One region of the Metabacillus litoralis genome, then DNA from elsewhere that is predicted to be linked to it. Evidence: riboswitches for the same ligand, from Rfam matches in the RefSeq annotation. Region 1 holds a riboswitch; the other holds the start of a gene.
What was found. Region 1 has a riboswitch for lysine ahead of D9842_RS13685 (aspartate kinase). Riboswitches for the same ligand answer to the same signal wherever they lie in the genome.

Region 1 (4,222 bases):
ACTCCAAGTAATGAGTGCAGTCTACGATTAATAAACTCTCGGTTTCCAGCCATAAAACTTACCCCCTAGTATCAATAATGCGCTCACTTTTTTAAAACTAATTTGTTTCCTAATAAAGTTTACCAAATGTAATAGTGGTCTACATTACAGTCAGTAAAATTTACGAATATAAACTAGCAGTCTAGTAATCTTTCATGCTAGTTTAAAAGTAGGTAAATGCAACAAGTACATTTTACTCCCTTAAAGAAAGAGCGTCAAGAAAACGTGTTCATAAATTATAATTTTTCGACAAATACTAATTACATGTAATTTTATTTTATCAGTATACCTTATTTTAAAACAACCTACTTTAGCATCCTATTCTGGAAATTTCAGACTCATTACTAGTTCTAACTTACGTCGTTCATAATTTTCCTTAATATTTCATGTTTTTCACCTTGGATGTTGATATATAATATGAAATAGAAAGAGGGGAATACCGTGAACAAACAATCCGCAAGACTTGATAAGGACAAATTAGAAAATATCCAAATGCCTGCATTCGGACTGGAACTACTCAGGGAAGTTTTAATCCCTGATATTCTCGGCCAAGACTACCAGCAAATGCTCTATTGGGCAGGTAAAGGGTTAGCACGAAAATATCCTGTATCCTCAATTGAAGAACTCTCTGATTTTTTTCAAGCAGCAGGATGGGGACAGCTTACTTTGCTACATAATAAAAAAAATGAAATGGAATTTGAGCTGAGTGGAGAACTAATTTCCATTCGTTTTTCTAAAAGTAATGAATATACGTTTCAGTTAGAAGCAGGATTTATAGCTGAACAACTTCAGATGATGAACAAGCATATAACTGAGACATATGAGCAACTAAAGAAGCGCGCAAACAAAGTTGTGTTTACTGTAAAGTGGGATAGCAAAGACATTCTTGATGATGCACCGTTAGGTAAAAGAAGCCAAAGATGATTAATAATAGAATAAGAGGGGCAATCTCCCCTCTTTATTCTGAATTACACGGTTGCAGCAGGTTTTGAGAGCTCAAACGCATTGTGCAACGTATCAACAGCAGATACCATATGCGCTTGAGAAATAACCGTTGAAACTTTAATTTCAGATGTACTAACCATCTTCACTTCTATACCTTGTTTTGCTAATACATCAAACATCTCTGCAGCTACACCAGGGTTTGAAACCATTCCTGAACCTACAATAGAGACTTTTGCCAATCCGGATTCAGATTCAACGCGTTCATAACCTAACTCTTCTTTATACTGCTCCAATACACGAATAGTATCTTCAAGATCATTTGTTTTAACTGAAAAAGAAATAGAAGTTTTGTTATCAGTTGTTGTATTCTGAATAATAATGTCCACATTTAGCCCATTTTTCGCTAATGTTGAAAAAATAGTTGATAATGTTGTTAATTCATTAGGCAACCCTAACACTGATACTCTTGTTACTTGATCTTCAAATGCAATTCCTCTAACAATTAAGTTTTGTTCCATTTCCGCTTCCTCCTCAATAATTGTGCCCCGCTCATTTTCCATACTAGAACGAACCTCTAATGGGATGTTATAATTTTTCGCAAACTCTACTGCTCTTGGATGCAAAACACCAGCTCCTAAATTTGCTAATTCTAACATTTCATCGTATGATATCGATTCTAGTTTTCTTGCTTCCTTTACAAATCGAGGGTCTGTTGTAAAGACTCCAGTAACGTCAGTGTAAATGTCACACTTGTCTGCTTTCAGTGCTGCAGCTAAGGCTACTGCTGTCGTATCAGATCCACCTCTACCTAATGTAGTAATCTGACCTTCTACCGCTACCCCTTGGAATCCGGCAACAACGACAACTTTTCCCTTCTCTAGCTCTTTATTAATTTTTTGAGGATATATATTCGTAATTCTTGCATTTCCATGTGTTGACTCCGTTTCAATCCCTGCCTGCCAGCCAGTAAATGAAATGGCATCATACCCTTTTTCTATTAGGGCCATTGATAGAAGGGAAATGGTTATTTGCTCACCAGTTGTAAGAAGCATATCCATTTCACGCTTGCTCGGCTTAGAAGTGAGTTGCCCTGCTAAATCAACAAGCTGATCAGTCGATTTTCCCATTGCAGAAACAACAACAACCACATCGTTACCTGCATCTTTTTCTTGTATAACACGATTCGCAACATTTTGAATTCTTTCTACTGAACCCACTGACGTTCCGCCGAATTTTTGAACAATAATACCCAATGATATCTCACCTTCCATATTTGTTTTTCAATGATCGATCATTTGTTAGTAGATAAGAAATCACATTGCAGAACAACAAAAAAGCAATGGGCACATAAAATCCCATTGCTAACTAAACGAAAATTATATTCGCTTATACAATGAGATAGCTCTCCAAGAACATAGTGTTTCTTGACAATTTTACATCTCTTAAATGTAAAACCAGCGATAAAAGTAATGGAGCTTTTATCACTTCGGCAATCATTCCTTTCACTAGTTGTCATTGGAATCCACTTTCCTCAAACTAGTTACTATTAATGACCGCACCTCTACCATCATTTACAAACTAACGATCAATATCAAATTAATAAAATCTTATCAAACATTATAGAAAAGCGCAAGAGATTATTTGTTAAGGAAACATAATGGACTATCAGTTTCCATTTTCCTCTTTTAAATAATCCGTTATTTGCTTTGCTATATTTTCCGGCATACCAGCTTCTTTAAAATCTTCGAGACTTGCTTCCTTCATTTTTTTAACAGATCCAAAATGTTTTAAGAGCATCTTTTTTCTTTGTTCTCCAACACCTGGAATATCATCCAAAATAGATTGAAAGGCATTCTTTCCTCTAAGTTGACGATGAAAGGTGATCGCAAAACGGTGGACTTCATCCTGAATTCTTTGAAGCAGGTAAAATTCCTGGCTGTTTCTTTCTAGCTTTATAAATTCAGGTGGTGAACCTATTATGAGCTCAGAAGTTCGGTGTTTATCATCTTTCACCAATCCGGCTACAGGAATAGATAACCCTAACTCATTCTCTAGCACATCTTGAGCAGCTGCCAAATGCCCTTTTCCACCATCAATAATAATAAGGTCAGGTAATGCTAATTGTTCTTTTAAAACTCTTGTATAGCGTCTTCTGACAACTTCCCTCATAGACTCATAATCATCAGGACCTTTTACACTTTTTATTTTATACTTACGATAATATTTTTTTGCCGGCTTTCCATCCTCAAACACAACCATTGCTGATACAGGGTCAGTTCCTTGTATGTTTGAATTATCAAATGCTTCAATTCGATGGGGAGTATGGATCCCTAATTTATCACCTAAATTTTCAACAGCCTTAATTGTTCTTTCTTCATCTCTTTCAATTAAAGAAAATTTCTCTTGAAGAGCAATCTTTGCATTTTTGTGAGCTAATAATATAAGGTCCTTCTTTTTACCACGCTTAGGCTGAAGTGTTGTTACGTCTAACAACTTTTCAACTAATTCAAATTCGATACTATCCGGAAGCAGGATTTCCTTTGGGATAAAGTGACTTGTTTTAGAATAAAATTGACCCAAAAACGTAAGAAACTCCTGTTCAGGACTATCATAGATTGGAAACATTGACACATCACGTTCAATTAATTTTCCTTGTCGGATAAAAAAGACTTGTACACACATCCAACCCTTATCGTATGCATACCCAAACACATCACGATCAACAAAATCATTTAACGTCATCTTTTGTTTTTCCATCGTTGCTTCTATATGAAGAATTTGATCTCTAAGCTCTTTTGCCCGCTCAAATTCAAGCTCTTCTGAAGCCTTACTCATTTTTTCCGATAATTCATTCTTAATATTTTTGTATCCACCATTTAGGAACTTCGTAATTTCCTCTACCATTTGTCGATTTGTTTCTTCAGACACATCTTTAACGCACGGTGCTAAGCATTGACCCATATGGTAATAAAGACAAACACGATCAGGCAATGTCGAGCATTTTCTTAGCGGGTATAAACGATCTAGTAATTTTATCGTTTCACGCGCAGATTGAACGTTCGGATATGGCCCAAAGTACTTTCCTTTATCCTTTTTAACTTGTCTTGTTACAAGGAGTCTAGGGTGCCGTTCATTTGTAATTTTAATAAAAGGATATGTTTTATCATCCTTTAACATTACATTATACTTGGGATCATATTTTTTAATCAGATTTAATTCCAATATTAATGCTTCTAGA
Region 2 (4,222 bases), 410 kb from region 1:
TGTAATGAAACAGAGTTATGGCTACAAGAATCTTCAAGACAAGCCGATAACATTCTTTCGGAGGTAATTGGTGTCTCAAAAAATGGTCTTTCTTTAGATTGGTACCAAGAATCTGAATTCCCAAAACTCCTTGTTCAATCAATAAAGGAGTGGTGTGATGGAGAGGTTGCAATGGTGAACTCAGGTATTCTTTTAGAGCCATTACAAAAAGGATCTGTCACAAGAAAAGATCTTCATCGCATTTGTCCACATCCAATAAATCCGTGTAAGGTTTATTTAAAAGGTGATGTTCTTAAAGAAGTTATTGTTCAATCGAGAGATGAGAAGATGGAACATTTAAAGCTAAAAGGTCTTGGCTTTAGAGGAAAAGTAATGGGACGAATGGTTTTTGATGGGATTGAAGTAAACATGGAAACGTTAGAGGATGGCAAAGATCATGTGAAAGAAATAGTTGTTAATGGCAAACCCATTTCTCCTGAAAGAATTTATGCTGTTGCGACGATCGATATGTTTACTCTCGGTCCACTATATCCTGAAATCGGTCATGCCGAGAAAAAAGTGTTTTTTATGCCTGAATTATTGAGAGATTTATTAGCTTGGAAGTTAGGTGAAAAATCTAGAATTGAATAGGCACATATCTACACGTATCCTTTCTTAATTCATAAGAATATATCAAGAAAGGAGTGTAGATACACAATGGTTACAATGACTCCAGTTGTTATAGAAGGAAAGCAGTTCACAGCGATTACAGTTGCGTTGCCTAAAACAAATTTTATGGCAGTTACAAACGATAAAGGATATATCATGTGCGGAGCACTTGATGTTGCATTATTAAATGAAAAGCTTAAAGACCGAGGAATTATTGCTGGTCGTGCTGTTGGTGTCCGTACAATTGATCAATTACTCGAAGCGCCACTGGAATCTGTCACATATGAAGCAGAAAAACTGGGAATCACTGTGGGAACAACAGGAAAAGATGCTTTACTAAAAATGGCTTAAGTAAGAAGCAAGCCTGTATTGTCCTAAAACAATAAAAAGTTTAGAATGAATAAAAAAGTAAGCGTACATCCCTCCTGTCATGCATAAACATAGCTTGTAAAGGAGGGATTTGTTTTGGCTAAGTTTCGCGGTCGACGCCCGCGCAAAGGGCCTTTACCTTTTCGATATGTACTATTGTTAACACTTGTTATATTTACGTTTCTGACAGCCAGTAGTTTTTGGTATGTAGATAGCAAAGTAGAGCCAGCTATTATGGATATCGCAAAGCTAGAAGCTTCTTCCATTGCAACAACGATTATTCATGAAGCTGTAAAGGAAGAAACAGAGAAAGATCAAGAAAACCTTGTTATAATAGATAAGGATAACAACGGCAATACAAACACAATCCGATTTAATTCAGCAGTTGTTCGAGCAGAATTAGATCGAATTACTGATAACATCACAAGGAAATTAACCGAAATTGAAAAAGGAAATTTTCATACAACAGACAATCAGGAAATGGAATTAGATGATGGAATTGTTTATTCGATTCCGCTGGGGCAAATAACGGATAATGCAATTTTAAGTACTATAGGTCCAGATATTCCAGTTCGTTTTTACTTAATAGGTGATGTACATACCGATATAAAAAGAACATTAAAGGAATATGGAATTAACAGTGCTGTTCATGAAATATCTGTTATTGTGGAAGTAACTGTACAGGTTGTTATCCCCTTCTCAACAAAGCCTGTTACGATTACTAATACAATACCTATTGTTGACATTGCAGCTCACGGTGATGTACCGCAGTATTATAATAATGGAAGCGGAGAAAATGCACCTGCCATTGAATTACCAGCAATTCCATAGTTGTCATATGACTACTATTTTGCTAAACTATTGAAAGTTAATTAAATATTGACCTACATCACCTTATCTCATGATGAGGTAGAGGCGCAGAAACCAAGAGTACAATATGTGAGAATGACAACGATGAACGTATTGAAAAGGGGTTTTTGCCGAAGTGAATGTTAGCTAGTCAGGCTGCATTTGCTGGTATTACGTTGAATAAAGGTAATACTGTCATTATAGAAAACTATAATGGAGGGCTACTGATCGAGATGGAGGATAACATAACATTATTCAAATAAGAGTAATGATAGTTATTTTCTATCGTTACTCTTTTTCTATGCACTTTTTTAGGGTGCATTGTTCCTTACAATCAGTATAAGCCCTTCCAATAATAAAAACAGGGAGGCATTTTACATCATGTCAGGCACTATTTTTTCAATTATTCCCCCGATAATCGCCATCTTAATGGTTATCTTAACAAGGAGAGTTTTGTTATCTCTAGGCGTGGGGATTGTATCAGCAGCGTTATTACTAAAGGATTTTTCAATCGCAGATTCCGGGATGGTCATAATAAATGCTGTTAAAGGTATTTTCATTTCTGAAGGTGAATTAAACACTTGGAATGTTTATATCATATTATTCTTGTTAATCTTAGGAATTGTTACAGCACTTATTTCTATCTCAGGCGGGAGTCGTGCTTTTGGTGAGTGGGCACAAAAGCGTGTAAAAACTCGAACAGGAGCTCAATTTACAGCAGCAATATTAGGAATACTCATTTTCATTGATGATTATTTTAATGCACTTGCCGTTGGACAAGTTAGTCGTCCGATTACTGATCGTCAAAAGGTTTCACGGGCTAAACTTGCTTATATTATTGATTCAACATCAGCACCAGTTTGTGTTGTTTCACCAATTTCAAGCTGGGGAGCATATATCATTGCAATGATTGCGACAATTTTAACTACTCATGGTGTTACTGAGTTTACACCGCTTGGCGCATTTATGACAATGATTCCGATGAACTACTATGTTTTTGCTGCATTGGTTCTTGTGTTTGCAGTAGCTTATTTCAATATTAATATTGGCAGCATGAAAGTTCATGAAGATCGTGCGATTCAAACTGGACAAGTAGTTGATCCTTCCAAAGAAGCATTGGGTGAAATTAAAGAAGATTTACCAACAAGTGATAAAGGCACGATTGGTAACCTTGTTTGGCCTATTCTTTCTTTAATTATTGGTACAGTGGCATCGATGCTTTATACGGGTTATTCAGCAATTGAAGACAAATCAGCTGTAGATATTTTTGCAATCTTTGAAAATACAGATGTTTCAGCATCGCTATTATATGGCGGACTATTTGGACTAGCAATCACCATCATATTATTTTTTAGTAGAGGAATTAATGGGCGTTATTTGCCCCTTGCAATCATTGAAGGTGTTAAATCAATGCTACCAGCTATCTACATCCTGTTATTTGCGTGGGTTATTGTAGATTTGATCGGTCAATTAAGTACAGGGGAATATTTAGCGGGAATTGTTGAAAAATCTAACCTTAACTTATCGTATCTTCCAGTCGTAATGTTTATATTGGCAGCATTCATGGCGTTTGCAACTGGTACTTCTTGGGGAACTTTTGGAATCATGTTACCAATTGCAGGTGAAATTACAGCAGCTACTGATATTAACATGTTGCTTGCAGCTATGGCAGCAGTTCTTGCAGGTTCTGTATTAGGTGATCATTGTTCACCAATTTCTGATACGACAATACTATCCTCTACAGGAGCAGGAAGTCATCACATTGATCACGTATTGACTCAGTTACCTTACGCCTTAATTGGTGGAGGCGTTGCTACAATCGGTTATCTTGTTTTAGGTTTTACGGGTAGTAGTTTAGTTGGTTTACTTACAATATCTATCTTATTAGTAGGGTTTATTTTCATTTTTGCAAAAAGAGCAAAAGCAGTATAAAAAGGAAGGCGATTCGCCTTTCTTTTTTTTCATTTCTTTGTAATGTTATTCCTTGAATAGTAATATCTATTTTTTATTTATATAAGGTAGGGTCGAAAGATACTGAATATTTAGAAGTTAAAAAATATTTATGGTGACTATTTCATTTTACAACTTTTAAGAATTAAAGAGTTAAAGGGAAAATCTGTCTTTGTTTGAAAATGTATAAAGTATTTCCATATTCTATTTAATAGAATCTAAAATTTCTGAAAATATCATCTTAAAATAGTATTTTTTAAAAATTTTTTATAGACATAGGCATAATGTCCGATTATACTATGTATAGATTATAATAAATAATCAGAAAATTATATAATTTCTAATTGTTTCCACATTTAAGTGAGAGATGAGAAGAGGAGGAAAATATTATGGAAAATCGCCCACA

Region 2: linked by a shared signal. The riboswitch ahead of D9842_RS15770 (Na+/H+ antiporter NhaC family protein) and the one ahead of D9842_RS13685 (aspartate kinase) in region 1 are both predicted to bind lysine.

The regions. Positions count from the first base shown of each region.
Region 1 is NZ_CP033043.1:2,741,557-2,745,778, forward strand. It holds gene D9842_RS13675 (succinate dehydrogenase cytochrome b558 subunit) at 1-53, opposite strand, end outside; gene D9842_RS13680 (YslB family protein) at 532-963, shown strand; gene D9842_RS13685 (aspartate kinase) at 1,008-2,237, opposite strand; lysine riboswitch at 2,376-2,556, opposite strand; gene uvrC (excinuclease ABC subunit UvrC) at 2,650-4,222, opposite strand, start outside.
Region 2 is NZ_CP033043.1:3,155,540-3,159,761, reverse strand. It holds gene D9842_RS15785 (bifunctional metallophosphatase/5'-nucleotidase) at 1-630, shown strand, start outside; gene D9842_RS15780 (YunC family protein) at 697-999, shown strand; gene yunB (sporulation protein YunB) at 1,114-1,848, shown strand; lysine riboswitch at 1,920-2,098, shown strand; gene D9842_RS15770 (Na+/H+ antiporter NhaC family protein) at 2,248-3,798, shown strand; gene D9842_RS15765 (sodium-dependent transporter) at 4,206-4,222, shown strand, end outside.